DNA from 2 places in the Bradyrhizobium sp. SZCCHNS1022 genome. Region 2 is predicted to be linked to the other one. Evidence: predicted binding sites of a transcription regulator. Region 2 holds the regulator's gene; the other holds the start of a gene.
The links. Region 2 encodes PhoB, which activates phosphate uptake and scavenging genes when phosphate is short. Its sites were predicted from a motif close to TGTCATNNANCTGTCAT; they were not measured.
Positions count from the first base shown of each region.

Region 1: the regulator PhoB is predicted to act here: its motif matches at 2,276-2,292, upstream of phnF (phosphonate metabolism transcriptional regulator PhnF).

Region 1 is NZ_JAUETT010000003.1:350,546-359,951, reverse strand. It holds gene phnE (phosphonate ABC transporter, permease protein PhnE) at 1-663, shown strand, start outside; gene phnE (phosphonate ABC transporter, permease protein PhnE) at 660-1,508, shown strand; gene phnF (phosphonate metabolism transcriptional regulator PhnF) at 1,513-2,238, opposite strand; gene phnG (phosphonate C-P lyase system protein PhnG) at 2,372-2,824, shown strand; gene phnH (phosphonate C-P lyase system protein PhnH) at 2,828-3,436, shown strand; gene QX071_RS21150 (carbon-phosphorus lyase complex subunit PhnI) at 3,440-4,543, shown strand; gene QX071_RS21145 (alpha-D-ribose 1-methylphosphonate 5-phosphate C-P-lyase PhnJ) at 4,540-5,424, shown strand; gene phnK (phosphonate C-P lyase system protein PhnK) at 5,417-6,211, shown strand; gene phnL (phosphonate C-P lyase system protein PhnL) at 6,222-6,920, shown strand; gene QX071_RS21130 (alpha-D-ribose 1-methylphosphonate 5-triphosphate diphosphatase) at 6,937-8,094, shown strand; gene phnN (phosphonate metabolism protein/1,5-bisphosphokinase (PRPP-forming) PhnN) at 8,091-8,699, shown strand; gene QX071_RS21120 (pyridoxamine 5'-phosphate oxidase family protein) at 8,711-9,322, shown strand; gene QX071_RS21115 (hypothetical protein) at 9,348-9,406, opposite strand, start outside.
Region 2 is NZ_JAUETT010000001.1:153,512-162,917, reverse strand. It holds gene pstA (phosphate ABC transporter permease PstA) at 1-149, shown strand, start outside; gene pstB (phosphate ABC transporter ATP-binding protein PstB) at 146-967, shown strand; gene phoU (phosphate signaling complex protein PhoU) at 1,073-1,789, shown strand; gene phoB (phosphate regulon transcriptional regulator PhoB) at 1,805-2,509, shown strand; gene QX071_RS00725 (GcrA family cell cycle regulator) at 2,776-3,288, opposite strand; gene QX071_RS00720 (aspartate aminotransferase family protein) at 3,776-4,984, shown strand; gene argF (ornithine carbamoyltransferase) at 4,981-5,907, shown strand; gene QX071_RS00710 (hypothetical protein) at 5,904-6,044, opposite strand; gene QX071_RS00705 (DUF559 domain-containing protein) at 5,985-6,185, shown strand; gene QX071_RS00700 (Hsp33 family molecular chaperone) at 6,328-7,326, shown strand; gene QX071_RS00695 (molybdopterin-dependent oxidoreductase) at 7,478-9,406, opposite strand, start outside.

The DNA of each region.
Region 1 (9,406 bases), on a different contig from region 2:
GATGGGCAGCGTGTGTGGACCAATTTCCCAGAGTGGTTTTGGGGCTGGAAGAAATGGCTCAAGCTGCTCGGCGAGACGCTGTTGATCAGCTATGTCGGCACCTTGGTGGGCATGGTGTTCGCGTTCGGCCTCAACTTCTTGGCCGCTGAAAACACGTCGCCGGCTCCCTGGCTCCGTTTTGTCGTGCGTCGCCTGCTCGAATTCGCCCGCACCGTACCGGCCATCGTGTTTGCACTGATTTTCGTCATCGCCTTTGGTCTCGGGCCGATTCCCGGCGTGCTCGCCATTGCCGTTCATTCCAGCGGCGCGCTCGGCAAGCTGTTTTCGGAAGTGGTGGAGAACGCCGATATGAAGCCGGTCGAAGGTATTCGCTCGACCGGTGCGAGCTGGCTGTCCTGCATGCGCTTCGCGGTCCTGCCGCAGGTCATCGCCGGCTTCGTCAGCTACACGCTGTTGCGTTTCGAGATGAATGTCCGCGAGGCCTCTGTCATGGGTTTCGTCGGTGCTGGCGGCATCGGTCAGGAGCTCGTGGTCGCGATCCGCAAGTTCTACTATTCCGATGTCAGCGCGATCCTGCTGACGATCATCCTCACCGTCTTTCTGATCGACATCGGCACCGGCTGGCTGCGTGCCAGGCTGTTCGGCGCGGAGGCGCGCACATGACAGCTCTGGAACGGCCGGATCCGCAAGATCTGCGCAGGCGTTATCCGCACGTTTTCGACCGGCCCGCGGCGGCGCGGCTCGCCACACCGCTGGTGTTGGTGCTCACGCTTGCCATCTTCGTGTTCGGCCTAGTCGATCTGGAGTTTTCACCCAGCCGGATGCTGGCCGGGCTCGGCCAGCTCGGCTGGATCGCAAGGATGATGCTCCCGCCCGATCCGGGCGCGTCTCTGCCTCTCTACCTCAAGGCCCTCGGCGAGACGCTCTCGATAGCAGTGTTGGGCACGACGCTGGCGGCGCTGGTGGCGTTGCCGATCAGCCTGCTCGCGGCGCGCAATGTCATACCTTCCGCGATCCTCCGCTTTCCGGTCCGTCGGCTGTTCGACACGATCCGCGGCGTCGACCAACTGATCTGGGCGCTGGTCTGGATCAATGTCGTCGGGCTCGGGCCGTTTGCCGGCGTGCTTGCCATCGCAGTCTCCGACTTCGGCGCGCTCGGCAAGCTGTTCTCGGAGGCGATCGAGGCGGCGGACCGGAAACAGGTGGAGGGCATTCGCGCGGCCGGCGGTAGCGCGTTGCACGAGGTTCGCTTCGGTCTGATACCGCAAGTGCTGCCCGTGATTGCGGGGCAGGTGCTCTATTTCATCGAATCCAACACCCGCTCGGCAACGATCATCGGCATCGTCGGCGCCGGCGGCATCGGTTTGCAGCTTGCGGAGCAGATCCGCGTGCTGGAATGGCAGAAGGTTTCGTTCCTGATCTTGATGATCCTGGTGGCGGTCGCCGCAATCGACTGGATCTCAGGTAAGCTGCGCTTCGCCATCATCGGACGGCGCGCGATCGCGTAGATGGTCAGCTCGCGATCTCGAAGGTGACGCGTTCGGCGGCAAACCTCGAGCGCTTGGTGATCAGCGGCGTGCCGTCCGCGTCAATATCGGTGCTATCGACGACCAACACAGGACGCCCCAACGCGAGGTCAAGCCGTGCCGCGTCGCTGGCCTCAGCGATGGCGGCGGTGATCCGCGTCGAACCGCGGCGATAGTCGCGGATATCGTAATGGGCGAGCAGGGCAGTCATCGAGCGGGTCGAGGCGAATATCCGGGCTGCATCGGGAAAGCGTTCCGCCGACAGCCAGGAGGTGCTGAGGCAGATCGGGATCTTGTCAGCCAAACGCAGCGCCTCGATTCGCACCAAGGGCGCGCCGGTCCTGAGCTTGAGCTCGCGCGCGAGTTCGCGTGAGGCTGGCTCCTGCGAGGCTGCAATCAACTGGCCGCGCGGCTCGCGGCCTCCGGCGCCGACGTTCTCCGAGAAGCGCGTGCGCGAGCTGAGCGGGTAGGCGAGGCGCGGGGCCTCGACATAGGTGCCGCTGCCACGCGCCGCCCGCACCAGGCCGCGTTCGGCCAAGGCTGCGAGCGCTCGCCGCACGGTGTGGCGGTTCACCCGATAGATCTCCGCGATCTCGGTTTCGCCGGGCAGCCGCGTGCCGGCGGCAAAGCGCCCTTCGGCGATATCGCGTTCGATCCCGTCCGCCACCTGGCGCCACAGGGCCACCCCGGAAACTGCATCCTGCATGCTCATCGCTGGGTTCCGCCAGAGGTCGTGAAAATCACAGGCATGTCATGAAACGGTCATTGCCGGCCGCTATCAAGTTGTCTAATATCATAGACAACTTAGATCCGGCAAGTCCGAGAAGACCAAGACTGATAAGACGATGAGCGCAGAGGCGATGAAGGACAGACGCAAAGCCGCGATGCGGGTACTGGCGCACGTGCCGGCAGCTGAGATTGCCGAGCGCCTGCAGCCGATCGCACTGCCGCCGCATGCGGAGCTGCGCACGCCTGAGAGCGGGCTGGTGATGGTGCGTGGCCGTGCCGGCGGCGATGGTGCGCCCTTCAATCTCGGCGAAGCTACGGTGTCGCGCGCGGCGGTACGCCTTGCCAGCGGCGAAGTCGGGTTCGGCTACGTGCTCGGGCGCGACGGTAAGAAGGCGCGCCTGGTCGCACTGTGCGATGCGCTGATCCAAGCGGACGCCTATGCCGACGCTGTCGAAACCCAGGTGGTCGCACCGTTGCGCGAACGCGTGCGCGCAGAGCGGCAGCAGAGCGCACGCGAAGCGGCGGCGACGAAGGTCGAGTTCTACACGATGGTGCGCGGCGAGGGTTGAATGATGGGCATGGTCTCAGATCTTCCGGCGGGCTTTGCCGATCCGGTCATCGCGGCGCAGTCGACCTTCCGTGCCGTTATGGAGGCGATGGCCCGGCCGGGCAGCATTCAGCGCGTCACCGTCGACGTCGGCGTGCCGACCGGCCTGACGCGCGCCGCTGCTGCGATCGCCCTGACCTTGTTCGATCATGACACGCCGGTCTGGCTCGATCCGAAATTGGCGGCGGCGCCTGATATTGCGGCTTGGCTCAAATTCCACGCCGGAGCGCCGGTTGTTGCCGCAGTCGCGAATGCCGCTTTTGCGCTGGTCACGGACGGCGCATCGCTACCCGGCTTTGAGTCGTTTGCACTCGGTAGCGGGGAATATCCGGATCGCTCGACGACGCTGGTCCTGCAGGCCGAGAATTTGGGCGAGGGGCGTCATTACACGTTGCGCGGTCCCGGCATCGACGGCACGGCAAGGCTGCGTGCCAAGATCGAGCCGGAGGATTTGTTCGATCGGCTTGCGATCAACGAAACACTGTTTCCGCGCGGTATCGATGTCGTGCTGGTCCATGATGATAGCATGGTGGCGATCCCACGTACGACGCGGCTGGTCGCGGCGGGAGGTTAATGCATGTATGTGGCGGTCAAAGGCGGCGAACGCGCCATCGAGAACGCGCACCGGCTGCTCGCGCATGAGCGGCGTGGCGATCGCGACGTTCCGGAGATCTCGTTGGCGCAGATCGCCGAACAGCTGGGGCTGGCGGTCGACCGGGTCATGGGCGAGGGCTCGCTTTACGACCGGGAGCTTGCAGCGCTCGCCATCAAGCAGGCGCGCGGCGACCTGATCGAGGCGATCTTCCTGGTGCGGGCCTTTCGTGCAACCTTGCCTCGATTCGGCGCGACCGAGCCGGTCGACACCGCCGCGATGCGGGTGCAGCGGCGCGTATCCTCGACCTTCAAAGATATTCCAGGGGGGCAGGTGCTTGGACCGACCTTCGATTACACGCATCGTTTGCTCGATCCGCAGCTGGCGCAAGGTTTCGAGCCGGATCCGCCGGCGCTGGCGGAAGCGCCCGATGTGCCCACTCCGCGCGTGACCGATATTCTCGGGCGCGACGGACTGATCGAGGCGTCACCCCGGGGGCAAGCCGATGCAGCGGTCGGTGACCTCACGCGTGAGCCGCTCAGTTTCCCGGCCGAGCGCGATCTCCGCTTGCAGAATCTCGCGCGCGGCGATGAGGGGTTCTTGCTGGCACTGGGTTATTCGACACAGCGCGGCTATGGCCGCAACCATCCGTTCGCCGGGGAGATTCGCTTCGGCGAGGTCGAGGTGGAGCTCTTTGCCGAAGAGGTCGGCTTCGCGGTGCCGCTCGGTTCGCTCGAACTCACCGAATGTCAGATGGTCAACCAGTTCAAGGGGTCGGCGACCGAGGCGCCGTGCTTCACCCGCGGCTATGGGCTTGCTTTCGGGCAGAGCGAGCGGAAGACGATGTCGATGGCACTGGTCGATCGTGCTCTGAGGGCGCGCGAACTCGGTGAGGACGTCGTTGCGCCGGCGCAGGACGAGGAGTTCGTGATGTCGCATTCTGACAATGTGCAGGCGACCGGTTTCGTCGAACATCTGAAGCTGCCGCATTACGTCGACTTCCAGTCCGAGCTCGGACTCTTGCGCAAGCTGCGCAAGGAGTTCGAGGAGGCGAACGCCGCGTCGTCTTTGAAGGAGGCCGCTGAATGAACGCGCCGACTTATAATTTCGCCTATCTGGACGAACAGACCAAGCGGATGATCCGTCGTGCGATCCTGAAGGCGATCGCCATTCCCGGCTATCAGGTGCCGTTCGCGAGCCGCGAAATGCCGATGCCCTATGGTTGGGGCACCGGCGGCGTGCAGGTCACGGCCTCCATTCTCGGCCCCGATGACGTGCTCAAGGTGATCGACCAGGGATCGGACGACACCACCAATGCGATCTCGATCCGAAAATTCTTTGCCAAGACCGCGGGTGTCGGCACCACGACCTCGACCGAGGCCGCGACGGTGATCCAGACCCGGCATCGGATTCCCGAAGCGCCGCTGCGGGCCGGACAGGTGCTGGTCTATCAGGTGCCGATTCCCGAGCCCTTGCGCTTCCTGGAGCCGCGGGAGACCGAGACTAGGCGCATGCATGCGCTCGCGGAATACGGCCTCATGCATGTGAAGCTCTATGAGGATATCGCTCGCTTCGGCCATATCGCGACGGCTTACGCCTATCCGGTCAAGGTCAATGCGCGCTACGTCATGGATCCATCGCCAACTCCGAAATTCGACAATCCGAAGATGGACAATTGTCCGGCGCTGCAGCTGTTCGGGGCCGGCCGCGAGAAGCGCATCTATGCAATCCCGCCTTACACGTCTGTCGTGTCGCTCGATTTCGAGGACCATCCGTTCACGCGCTACAAGTTCGACGCACCTTGTGCGCTCTGCGGCGCCGAGGACTCCTATCTCGACGAGATCGTGACCGACGACCAGGGCAGCCGCATGTTCGTCTGCTCCGATACGGACTATTGCGAGCATCGCCAGGCGGCGGGCCATCGCGGCAGTCAGACTGCTGCTCCCCACAAGGAGACCGCTCATGGTTGAAGCGTTCGGCAGTTCGGACCAGCCGCTCCTCGTTGCGGAGGGGCTCGCCAAGACTTATGGGCGGCTCGCCGCTTGTCGCGATATCTCCTTCACGCTGTATCCGGGCGAGGTGCTGGCGATCGTCGGCGAATCAGGCTCCGGCAAGTCGACGCTGCTGCAGATGCTGTCAGCGCAGCTTGGGCCGAGTGCTGGCCGCGTTTCATACCGGATGCGCGATGGCGTGCTGCGCGACCTTGCAGCCTTGAGCGAAGCTGAACGTCGTTTCCTATTCCGGACCGACTGGGGTTATGTCCACCAGGATCCGGCGCAAGGCCTGCGCATGGCCGTGTCCGCCGGCGCCAATGTCGGCGAACGGCTGATGGCGGTCGGCTGGAACAATTACGGCCGCATACGCCAGACAGCGTCGTCCTGGCTGCAGCGCGTCGAGATCGATATCGCGCGTATCGACGATGCGCCGCGTACCTATTCGGGTGGCATGCGCCAGCGGCTGCAGATCGCGCGTAATCTCGTCACCGAGCCACGGCTCGTGTTCATGGACGAGCCGACCGGCGGGCTCGATGTCTCCGTGCAGGCGCGCCTGCTTGACCTGATGCGCAGCCTGGTCAATGAGCTGGGCCTTGCGGCAATCGTGGTGACCCACGATCTCGCGGTGGCGCGTCTGCTGTCGCATCGGGTGATGGTGATGAAGGAGGGGCGGGTGATCGAAACCGGGTTGACCGATCAGGTGCTCGACGATCCGCGCGAGCCTTACACCCAATTGCTCGTCTCTTCGATCCTGCCTCCATAAGGCTGCTTCCATGACCGTGATGATTGCTATCGAGAAGGCAGAGAAGACTTTCACCATGCACCTGCAGGGCGGCGTGCGGCTGCCGGTGGTGCGCGGTGTCTCGTTCCAGGTCGAGGCGGGCGAGTGTGTCGTGCTGTCCGGGCCGTCCGGCGCCGGCAAGTCGTCGATCCTGAAGATGATCTTCTGCAACTACCGCTGCGATGGCGGCCGTATCGCCGTGCGGCACGAGGGCGCGATGCTCGACCTCGCGACAGCAGAGCCGCGCGCGATCCTGACGGCGCGCCGGCGGACCATCGGTTATGTCAGTCAGTTCCTGCGCGCCGTGCCACGCGTGCCGGCGCTCGACGTGGTGGCCGAGCCCTTGATCGCGAGCGGAGCATCGCGTGACGACGCCCGCGAACAGGCTGGCCGGTTGCTGCGGCGGCTCAACATCCCCGAACGTCTCTGGAGCCTGCCGCCGTCGACCTTTTCAGGAGGCGAGCAGCAGCGCGTCAATATCGCACGCGGCTTCATTTCTGATCTGCCGATTCTCCTGCTCGATGAGCCGACGGCCTCGCTCGATGCGGCAAATCGCGCTGTCGTGGTCGAACTGATCGCGGCCAAGAAGAAAGACGGCGTCGCGATGCTTGCGATCGTTCATGACGACGAGATCCGTGAGAAAATCGCAGACGGCACCGTGGACGTGACCGCATTTGCGGCCGCGGCGTGAACAGGACAGACACAGCATGGCCTCAACCAATTCCGAGATCGTGATCGGTAATGCCAGGGTGATCCTGGCAGATCGCGTCATCGAGCAAGGCTGGGTGGCGGCGGCTCAAGGCCGGATTGTCGCCGTCGGGGAGGGCACAGCTCCTGCCGGCAGTGAGGACGCCGGCGGCGATTTGATCATGCCCGGGCTGGTCGAGCTCCATACGGACCATCTCGAAATGCATTTCGTGCCGCGGCCGAAGGTGTATTGGGATCCGATCGCCGCAGTGATCTCCTATGATGCCCAGCTGGCCACCGCGGGCATCACGACCGTCTTGGATTCCCTTCGCGTCTGGAGCGAAGAGGGCGCCGGAGGAGTCGATGGAAAATCGGAGGTGCTCGCGGAGGCGATCGCGGCGGCCCGCGAGGATGGCCTGCTGCGTGCGGATCACTTCCTGCACTTGCGCTGCGAAATTCCGATGCCGACCGTCGTCGAAGAGGCCAAACAATTGGCCGGACGCGCCGACGTACGGCTGATGTCGCTGATGGACCACACGCCGGGGCAGCGCCAGTTTCGCGACGAGGGCAAGCTGCGCGATTATTATCGCGGCAAAGGCGGCGGCAGGACGGATGCAGAGCTCGATGTGCTGTTCGAGCGGCGCTTCGCCTATCAGAAGGCCTATGCCGCCGACAATCTGCGGGAGATCGTCGCGCTGGCGCAGAAACATGATGTTCCGCTCGCCAGCCATGACGATACGACGGAAGAGAACGTCGCCGACGCGATCAAGGACCGCATTTCGGTGGCGGAGTTTCCCACCACGATCGAGGCTGCGCGGGGCCTGCACCGGGCCGGCATCTGCATCCTGATGGGCGCGCCGAACGTCGTGCGCGGCGGCTCGCATTCCGGTAATATTGCCGCCGTGGACCTCGCCCGCGAAGGCCTGCTCGACATTCTGTCCTCCGACTATGTGCCGTCGAGCCTGTTGTTGGGAGCGCTGCAATTGCCAGAGCGTGTGCCGTCGATCGACTTGGCTGCGGCAGTCCGCACGGTCACCAAAACGCCGGCAGAGGCCGTCGGCCTTGCGGACCGCGGCGAGATCGCACCCGGCAAGCGCGCCGATCTGATCCGCGTGCATGTTCGGGGTGCGGTTCCGGTCGTCCGTAGCGTCTGGCGAGAGGGAACGCGCGTCGCATGAGCGAGACGCCTGTCCTCTCGTCCGATGTTCCGGCCAGGCTGGGCCCCGGCCGACTGGTGCTGGTGGTCGGACCGAGCGGCGCGGGCAAGGATACGCTGATCAATCTGGCGCGTGCGAAATGTGCCGGTAATGATCGGGTCGTGTTTCCGCGTCGTGTGGTGACGCGGCGGGCGTCGGCGTTCGAAGACAATGACGAACTGGACGCCGCCGCATTTCAGCGGGCCTTGGTGCAGAACCAGTTCGCCATTCATTGGGAAGCGCACGGGCACGCGTACGGTGTGCGGCGTGCTATCGACGACGATATCCGCGCCGGCCGAACGGTCGTCATCAATGTTTCACGCCGGGTGATTTCGGCGGTTCGCCGTGTCTATCAGCATGTGCTGGTCGTTGCCGTGACCGCTCCGGAGGAGGTGTTGGCCGAACGATTGGCACATCGACATCGCGCAAGCGACGGCGATCTTGGGGAGCGCCTGCATCGGACCGTTCCCGAAGGCGCGCTCGTAGCGGATGTCACGATTATCAATGTCGGAGATCCGAAACAGCACGCCGGAGCGCTGGTGAGGATCATCCAGGGCGAGCTTGGCGGCGGATCTGAAGCAAACTAGCGAGAAAGTGTATGTCGATCATCACCACGATTGAGCAGCTGGAAGCGATCTACGGCAAGACCGGCCTGACATCGACCGTGAAGGTTGCCGATCGGGTGACGCCACATTATCGCATCCTGATCGAGAGGTCGCCTTTCGTTGCGCTCGCGACCTGCGGTCCGGAAGGGATCGACTGCTCACCGCGTGGTGACCTGCCGGGATTCGTTCGTATCCATGATGAAAAGACTTTGATGCTGCCGGACCGCCGCGGCAACAATCGCATCGATTCCCTACGCAATATCGTCCGTGATCCGCGGATCGCCTTGCTGTTCCTGATCCCGGGATCCGGCAATACCTTGCGTGTCAACGGCCGCGCACAATTGTCGGCAGATACGGCGCTGCTCGCCTCCTTCGAGATGGATGGCAAAACGCCGCGCAGCGTTCTCGTCATGGCTGTCGAGGAGGTCTATTTTCAGTGCGCACGTGCGATCGTTCGTTCCGATTTGTGGAACCCGAACAAGCGCGTCGACCCAAGAGAGCTCCCGACCCCCGGCCAGATTCTGGCTGCCATGAGCGCGAATGAGGTCGATGCCGAGCAGTATGACCAGGAGTGGCCGGAACGCGCCCGGCATAGCTTGTGGTAACGGCCTGGTCGTTGTCGAAGCCTTCTCAGGCCGCAACGTCGAGGAGCCGCGATGAGCCTCGGATCAGCACCTTTCGGCCGGCGT
Region 2 (9,406 bases):
ACCTGCCGGTGACCATCAACAACTTCGTCCAGAGCCCCTATGCCTATTGGAAGCAGCTGGCCTGGACCGGGGCCCTTTTGATTACCTTGACCGTACTTGCCCTGAACATCGGGGCCCGCATTCTGGGCGCCGAGAGGAGCGCAAAATGACCGACATGTCTGTTTCCGTCTCAAGTCCGGCGGGCGTCATTCCGAACAAATCCTTGCCGGACGCTCCGGCGAAGGTGACGGTCCGGAACCTGAACTTTTATTACGGCGATCACCATGCGCTGAAGAACATCAACCTGTCGCTCGGAACCAACCGGGTGACGGCCTTCATCGGACCGTCCGGCTGCGGCAAGTCCACGCTGCTGCGCATCTTCAACCGGATGTATGATCTGTATCCGGGCCAGCGCGCCGAAGGCCAGCTGATGCTGGACAACACCAACATCCTCGACCCCAAGCTCGACCTGAACCTCTTGCGTGCGCGCGTCGGCATGGTGTTCCAGAAGCCGACGCCGTTCCCGATGACGATCTACGAGAACATCGCCTTCGGCATCCGCCTGTATGAGAAGATCTCCAAATCCGAGATGGATGACCGGGTCGAGAAGGCGTTGCGCGGCGGCGCGCTGTGGAACGAGGTCAAGGACAAGCTCAACGCCTCGGGCCTGAGCCTTTCCGGCGGCCAGCAACAGCGTCTCTGTATTGCCCGCACCGTTGCGGTGCGTCCCGAGGTGATCCTGTTCGACGAGCCGTGCTCGGCGCTCGATCCGATCTCGACCGCCAAGGTCGAGGAGTTGATCCAGGAGCTGTCGGACAACTACACGATCGCGATCGTGACCCACAACATGCAGCAGGCGGCCCGCGTCTCCGACAAGACCGCCTTCATGTATCTCGGCGAGCTGATCGAGTTCGACGATACCAGCAAGATCTTCACCTCGCCGAGCGATCGGCGGACCCAGGACTACATCACCGGCCGCTTCGGCTGATGCCGGAAACGGACCCCTTGCATCGGTCGGCAAGGGGCAGTTGGCTGAGGCAGCGAGACCCGAATTGACGCGCCGGACTACGACGGCATTGCCGAGGAGATAGAGATGGCCAGTGAACATACCGTCAAGGCGTTTGACAGCGACCTGCAGGAGCTGACGCGGCTGGTCGCGGAGATGGGCGGCTTGGCCGAGCGGCTGATCGTGGATTCCGTCGACGCGCTGGTGCGGCGCGACGTCGCGCTCGGCGAGCGGGTGATCCAGACGGACGCCGAGATCGACAGTCTGCAGCGGCTGATCGAGGAGCGCGCGGTGCTCACCATCGCCCGCCGGCAGCCGATGGCGGTGGACCTGCGCGAGATCGTCGGCGCGATGCGGGTTGCGACCGACCTCGAGCGGATCGGCGACCTCGCCAAGAACATCGGCAAGCGCGTCGCCGCGCTGGAGAGCGATTTCCATCCCTTGAAGCTGATCCGCGGTTTGGAGCACATGACCGACCTGGTGCAGTCGCAGGTCAAGTCGGTGCTCGACGCCTATGCCGCCCACGATCTGCCGGCGGCGATGACGGTGTGGAAGGGCGACGAGGAGGTCGACGCCATCTGCACCTCGCTGTTCCGCGAGCTGCTCACCTACATGATGGAAGATCCCCGCAACATCTCGTTCTGCATTCACCTGATGTTCTGCGCCAAGAACATCGAACGGATCGGCGATCATGCGACCAACATCGCGGAAACCGTGTTCTACATGATCGAAGGCCAGCCGATGATCGACAAGCGTCCGAAGGGCGACATGACGTCCTTCGCGGCCACCGCCCCCGGAAACTGAGAGAGAAGCTGAGCGATGAGTGCGCGCATTCTGGTTGTGGAAGACGAGGAAGCGCTGACGACGCTGCTGCGCTACAATCTCGAGACCGAAGGTTACGAGGTCGAGACGGTTGCGCGCGGCGACGACGCCGACACGCGACTGAAGGAACGGGTGCCCGATCTCGTGGTGCTGGACTGGATGCTGCCGGGGCTGTCCGGCATCGAGCTGTGCCGGCGCCTGCGCGCCCGGCCCGAGACCAAGCAGCTGCCGATCATCATGCTGACGGCGCGCGGTGAGGAGAGCGAGCGGGTCCGCGGGCTCGCCACCGGGGCGGACGATTACATCGTCAAGCCGTTCTCGGTGCCCGAGCTGTTGGCCCGCGTGAAGGGTCTGCTCCGTCGCGCGAGCCCCGAACGGCTCGCCACCGTGCTCGCCTATGGCGACATCGAGCTCGATCGCGAGAAGCGCCGCGTCGCCCGCTCCGGCCGGCCGATCGATCTCGGGCCGACCGAATATCGGCTGCTCGAGTTCTTCCTGGAACATCCGGGCCGCGTGTTCAGCCGCGAGCAGCTGCTCGACAGCGTCTGGGGCCGCGACATCTACATCGACGAGCGTACGGTGGACGTGCACATCGGACGCTTGCGCAAGCTGCTCAATCCGGGACGCGAACAGGATCCGATCCGCACCGTGCGTGGCGCGGGCTATGCGCTCGACGACCGCTTCGCGAAGGCGGAATCGTGAGCTGAGGGCGATCGCGCAGCGACAAACAGCGACCGATCAAAGGCGGAGCTTCGGCTCCGCCTTTTTTGTCATGACAAGCGCGCTTGCAACGTGCGCCGCCGTCATCCCGGCGAACGCCGGTACCCATAACCGCAAATGCTGATGATAGAGCTGCAGCTGTAGCTAACATCCATCATAACCACGCCCGCCGGTGGTTATGGGTCCCCGCGTTCGCGGGGACGACAGCTGATGGCTGAGCTAACAGCGCGTCCAAGATGCGCAACAGATCAACGTGCCGGGCTCTTGCCGGGGTGACGACGGCGATCGGCCGCGGGCTGATAGGCGATGCGCGAATGCTGCGCGCAATAGGGCAGGCCGTTCAGCGCCTTGCCGCCGCAGAAGAAGAAGTCCGCGCTGGCGGGATCGCCGACCGGCCAGTGGCAGGTGCCTTCGCGGAGCTCGAGCAGCGACAGCCGCTGGTTCATCGGCACCACATTGTCGAAGGTGATCGGATCGGGCTCCGTCTCGACCTCGAACACCTGGGCGAGCGCGGTATTGCCGCGCGCCACCGGGCGGGCCACCCGCATCATCGGCTGAGCGGGGCGCGCCTTGCGCTGACGCGGAGCGGCGGCGGCAGGGCTCTTGGCGCGACCGGAGAGGCCGAGCCTGTGGACCTTGCCGATCACGGCGTTGCGCGTCACATTTCCGAGCTCCGCTGCGATCTGGCTGGCCGACAGTCCGGCCTCCCAGAGCTTTTTCAACTGCTCGACGCGATCGTCTGACCAGGTCAATACCGTCATCGCACCTTTCCCTTCGCGTTTCGCTGGCCAGTTTCGGGACAGCGCTGCGGTGCCAAACTCACGAAAATCCCTGCTCGCAGAATCCCTTAGCCCTCGCCGGGCGCGAGATGCGCGCCCGGACGTGTACGCCGAACCACCGAACTCTTAAGGATCAGACCTGCTGCACGAGATGTCGTACTCGATGCGAAAAACGCTACAATATGCCGTGACTCCCGCGCAAGAGTCGGGGGCCACCGTCCACACCTTCCGTCGATGTGGACCGGGAACGCTTAGCACTGTCATCGACCGGAAACCCCACCTGTTCCGCGCTGAGGCGGCTGGCTCACGCGTGTTGACAGCGAACGTCCTGCGCATACAATAGTTGTCCGTGCCGCCTTGAAAAGGCGGCACATTTTGTTTTCCAGGGCCGGGTCCCGGGTGCGCGATGGCGCTGCTTTGCGCCTCCTCGTGCGCGTCTTGACCGGCCCGTCAGCTCAAGTGATCAGCCATGACGGACGTCGCGTCGCATCTGCTCCCCGTATTTGCCCGGATCGATCTCGCCTTCGAGCGCGGCGAGGGCGCCTGGCTGATCGCGACCAATGGCGAGCGCTATCTCGACTTCACCTCCGGCGTCGCCGTGAATGCGCTGGGTCACGCGCATCCGCATTTGGTGAAGGCGCTGCAGGAGCAGGCGACCAAGCTCTGGCACATGTCGAACCTGTTCAAGAGCCCGGACGGCGAGCGGCTTGCGGCGCGGCTGTGCGAGCAGAGCTTCGCCGACTACGTGTTCTTCGCCAATTCCGGCGCCGAAGCGATGGAATGCGCGATCAAGATCACGCGCAAGCATCACGCCGCCAAGGGGCATCCGGAACGTTACCGCATCGTTACGTTCGAGGGCGCGTTCCACGGCCGCACGCTGGCGACGCTCGCGGCCACCGGCTCGGCCAAATATCTCGACGGCTTCGGCCCGCCGATGGATGGTTTCGACCAAGTCCCGCTCGGCGATCTCGAAGCGGTGAAGAAGGCGATCGGCCCGCACACCGCGGGCATCTTGATCGAGCCGGTGCAAGGTGAGGGTGGCGTGCGCACCGCGCCGCTGGGCTTCTACAAGGCCCTGCGCGAGCTCTGCAACGCGCACGGCCTGCTGCTCGTGTTCGACGAGGTGCAGACTGGCATGGGCCGCACCGGCGAGCTGTTCGCGCATCGCTGGCTCGGGGTCGAGCCCGACGTGATGTCGCTGGCGAAAGCGCTCGGCGGCGGTTTCCCGATCGGCGCGTGCCTCGCCACGGCCGATGCTGCGGCCGGCATGACGGCGGGCTCGCATGGTTCGACCTTCGGCGGCAACCCGCTGGCGGTGGCCGCGGCCAATGCGGTGCTGGACGTGATGCTGGCGCCGGGCTTCTTCGAGCACGCGCGCAAGATGTCGCTGCTGCTCAAGCAGAAGCTCGCCGCCGTGATCGATCGCCACCCGGAGGTGATCTCCGAGGTCCGCGGCGAAGGTCTCTTGATCGGCATCAAGGCCGTGGTTCCGTCGGCCGATCTGATCGCGGCGCTCCGCGACGAGAAGCTGTTGACCGTCGGCGCCGGCGACAACGTGGTGCGCTTCCTGCCGCCCTTGATCGTCAACGAAACCGAGATCGAAGAGTCGGTGCAGCGGCTCGATCGCGCCTGTACGGCGCTATCGAGCGGTCAGTCGAAGCAGGCAGCCGCGTCATGAGTAAGACCCCCCGTCATTTCCTCGACATATCTGAGGTTCCGCTACCCGAGCTGCGCTCCATGCTCGCGCTGTCCAGCGACATGAAGAAGAAGCTGAAGGCGCACGAGCCGGCGAAGAAGCCGCTCGAGGGCAAGGTGTTGGCGATGATCTTCGAGAAGCCCTCGACGCGCACCCGCGTCTCCTTCGACGTCGGCATGCGCCAGCTCGGCGGCGAGTCGATCATGCTGACCGGCGCCGAAATGCAGCTCGGCCGCGGCGAGACCATCGCCGACACCGCGCGCGTGCTGTCGCGTTATGTCGATGCCATCATGATACGGATCCTGAGCCACGATGCGCTGCTCGAGCTCGCGGAGTATGCCACCGTGCCCGTCATCAACGGGCTGACGCGGCGCTCGCATCCCTGCCAGGTGATGGCCGACGTGATGACGTTCGAGGAGCACCGCGGGTCCATCGAGGGCCGTACCGTGGCCTGGAGCGGCGACGACAACAACGTTTTGGCCTCCTGGGCCCACGCCGCGGAGCGCTTCAACTTCAGGCTCAATGTCGCGACCCCGCCGCAGCTCGCGCCGGGCAAGGTGATGAAGGATTTCATCCGCGCCACGAACGCGGATATTCGCCTTGGCCATGATCCGGAAGAGGCGGTTGCGGGCGCTGATTGCGTCGTCACCGATACCTGGGTGTCGATGGGCGACAAGGACGGCGAGCATCGCCACAATCTGCTCAAGCCCTATCAGGTCAATTCCAAGCTGATGTCGCTGGCAAAGCAGGACGCGATCTTCATGCACTGTCTGCCCGCCCATCGCGGCGAGGAGGTCACCGACGAGGTGATCGACGGCCCGCAATCGGTGGTGTTCGACGAGGCCGAAAACCGCCTGCATGCCCAGAAGGGCATTCTGGCCTGGTGCTTTGGGGCGGGAGCTTAAGGCCGCTCCACGAGCTGACGAACGATCTCGCCGTAGGTGCGCCGCGATTCATCACGAGCCGCCCGTTCAAGCAGTATATTCTGGATTTCGTCTGTTTCGAACGGCGGCTCGTGATCGAGATCGATGGAAGCCAGCACGCGTCATCGGCGACTGACGTCGCAAGAGATCATGTACTCGCGCTCGAGGGGTTCGCTGTTGCGCGGTATTGGAACAATGATGTGCTGCAGCGTCGAACGGCTGTCATGGAAGATATTCTCGCAAGGCTCGGCGCGGCGTGAAAGACCCCTCACCCGGCGCGCTGTCGCTGCGCGTCATCGCGCCACCCTCTCCCACAAGGGGAGAGGGTGCACTGAGCTCGGCGCGAGAGCAGAGGTCCATCGCCCCTTTCCATTTACTATCATCGACCCCATCTAGAGGCCCATGATGGCCAATTCTCCCGACATTGAAATCAAACTTCAAAGCGATATCCGCGCGCCGTCGGCCGTGCCGGTCGACGACGCCGTGCTGCCGTTCGAGGTCGCAGCGCTGGATCTGCGGGGACGGCTGACCCGCATGGGGCCGGCGCTCGACGATATCCTGACCAAGCACGCTTATCCCGCGCCCGTCGGCAAGCTGCTGGGCGAGGCGATCGTGCTGACGACCCTGCTCGGCTCGTCCCTGAAGTTCGAGGGTCGCTTCATCCTGCAGACCCAGACCGACGGCCCGGTCTCGTTCCTGGTGGTCGACTTCCAGGCGCCTGACCGGCTGCGCGCCTATGCGCGCTATGACGAAGCCCGGCTGTCCGAGGCCAAGGATTCCGGCTCCCTGCTCGGCAAGGGCCATCTGGCGATGACGATCGATCAGGGGCCGGACATGAGCCGCTACCAGGGTCTGGTCGCGCTCAACGGCGGCAGCCTGGAAGAGGCCGCGCACGAATATTTCCTGCGCTCCGAACAGATCCCGACCCGCGTGCGGCTTGCGGTCGGCGAGGAATGGAGCGGCGGCAAGCATCGTTGGCGCGCCGGTGGGCTGTTGACGCAGTTTCTGCCGAAGGCGCCGGAGCGTGCGCGGCAGGCCGATCTGCATCCGGGCGATGCGCCCGAGGGTACCGAGGTCCACACGGTCGAGGAGGACGAGGCCTGGGTCGAGGGCCAGTCGCTGGTCGCGACTGTCGAGGATGTCGAACTGATCGATCCCGCGCTGTCCGGCGAACGCCTGCTGTATCGGCTGTTCCACGAGCGTGGCGTGCGCGTGTTCAAGGAGCATCCCTTGCAGGCGCGCTGCTCCTGCTCGCGCGATGCGGTGGCGAACATGCTGAAGAGCTTCTCAGCCCAGGACCGCGCCGACATGGTGAAGGACGACAAGGTCGTGGTCACCTGCGAGTTCTGCTCCTCGGTCTATCAGTTCACGCCGCACGAAGCCGGCGTAACGGAGAATTAGTTCGCGCTTTGCGCGAATGAGTCCGCGCGCTGCTGCCTTCGTCATTGCGAGCGGAGCGAGGCAATCCAGAGACCCGCTTCCGCGATTCTGGATTGCTTCGTCGCCTCCGGCTCCTCGCAACGACGCGGAGGCAGCCCAGCTCATGGCATCGTCACATCGTCGTCCCCGCTCCATGAATTCGTTGCGAGCGCGCCTCGGCGGCCGCGGCTTCGGCCGGGGTCAGCCGCTCCAGCCGCACCGCGACGTGCTTGTGATAAGGCGTGCCGGCGATTGGATCGCGGTTGAGGCTGTCGGTCAGCGTATTGATGCGCGGGCCGTTGCTCAGTCGCTCCCCGTCGTCCGTGGGATAGGATTGGCCATAGCCGTGCGGTAGCGCGAGCTGGCCCTGGCGAATGCTGTCGTCCGCCTTGCAGCGGACCACCACCCGTCCCGCCGGTGAGCGGACCGCGATCCATTCGCCATCGCCGGCCCCGAGCGCCTCGAGATCGTGCACATTGACCAACAGCGCCCCGTCCGGGTCGGCGCGCCGCCAAGCCGGATCGCGGAAGATCTGGTTGGCGTTGAACATGCGCCGCTGCCCGGCCGCGAGCACGAACGGATAGTCCTCAGGCGCGGTCGTCTGAGCAGGATCGAGCCGATCGAGCCAATCCAGCAGCGCCGGGATAGCCAGCCGGATCTTGCGGTCGGGATGGGCAACGAGCGACCACACCTCCTGGTAAGCGTGCGTGGTGATCGCGGCGCCGCTGCGCGAGCCGACGATGGCATCGAACAGCGCATCGCCCAGCTCATGATCTGCGATCGGCCTGTCAGGGCCAAGCGCGCGCCGCACGACTTGCGGGTCGCGCTTCGCGCACATCTGTGCCGCCTGCCAGAGCGGCGCCGCCGCGGCCGTGCCGTCGGGCAGTGTGGCGCCGAGCGTGTGATACAGGATCAGCGCGCCGAGCGATGCGGCTTGCGGATTGGCGCCGATGAAGCTGCGCAGTGCCGTGGCGAAGTCGCTTCGCGATTGCCTCGCGATCTCACGCAGCGGTGCCAGCACATTGTCGCCAGGCAAGAGGCCGAGCGCACGGGCGAGGCGACTGTAGATCTCGGGCTCCGGCAGCGTGCCTTGCAGCGGCGGCAGCACGGTCGCGCGCACATGGAGGTAGTTGGTCGGGAATTCGAAATTGAACAGCGTGAACTCGGTCTTCTCGTATTGCGAGGAAGCCGGCAGCACGTAATGCGCCAGCCGCGCTGTCTCGGTCATCGCGACGTCGACCACGACGCAGAGATCGAGCGCGGACAAGGCCCTCTCCACTTCTGCTGTGTTGGCTACGGTGTTGGCTGGGTTGGAGCTGTCGACCCAGAGGCAGCGCAGCCGTTCCGGGTGATCGCTCAGGATTGCCTGCGGCAGCAGGTTCGGCGGCAACAGCCCGGCAATGATCTCGGTGTCGGCCGGCGCATAGCGTTGGTTGGGCGAATTGCTCCAGAGCGGCTGCAGCCACGAATGCAACTGGTTGGTGCCCTTCCGGCCGAAACTGCCGGTCAGCATGATCAGAAGCTTCTCCAGATAGGAGTTGAGCGTTGAGTTGACGCCTTGCTGGATGCCGAGCTCGACGCGAACGGTCATCGCCTTCGCCGTCACGATCATGTCGACGCAGCGCTCGATCTGCTCGAGCGGAATCTCGGCGGCTGCGGCCCATTCGGCGATCGGAATGCGTGCCAGCGCGGCCTTCACCTCGGTAAAGCCTGTCGTGTGATGCTGCAGGAAGTCGTGGTCGAGCGCATCGCGGCGGACGAGCGTGCCCAGGATCGCGCCGAGCAGGAACGCGTCCGCACCTGGGCGCAGTGCGAGATGCAGATCGGCCATCTCGGCGGTCTCGGTGCGGCGCGGATCGATCACGATCAGCTTGCGATTCGGGTCCTTGCGGATCTGGTTCAGATGGTCGCGCGCGTTGGGGAAGCCGTGGGCGACCCACGGATTGGCGCCGATCACGAACAGAAGATCGCAATGATGCACGTCCTCCGCGGTGTGGCAGATCTGGCTGCCGAACATGTGGCCGTTGACCCAGAAGTCCCCGGTCTTCTCCTGTGACAGCGC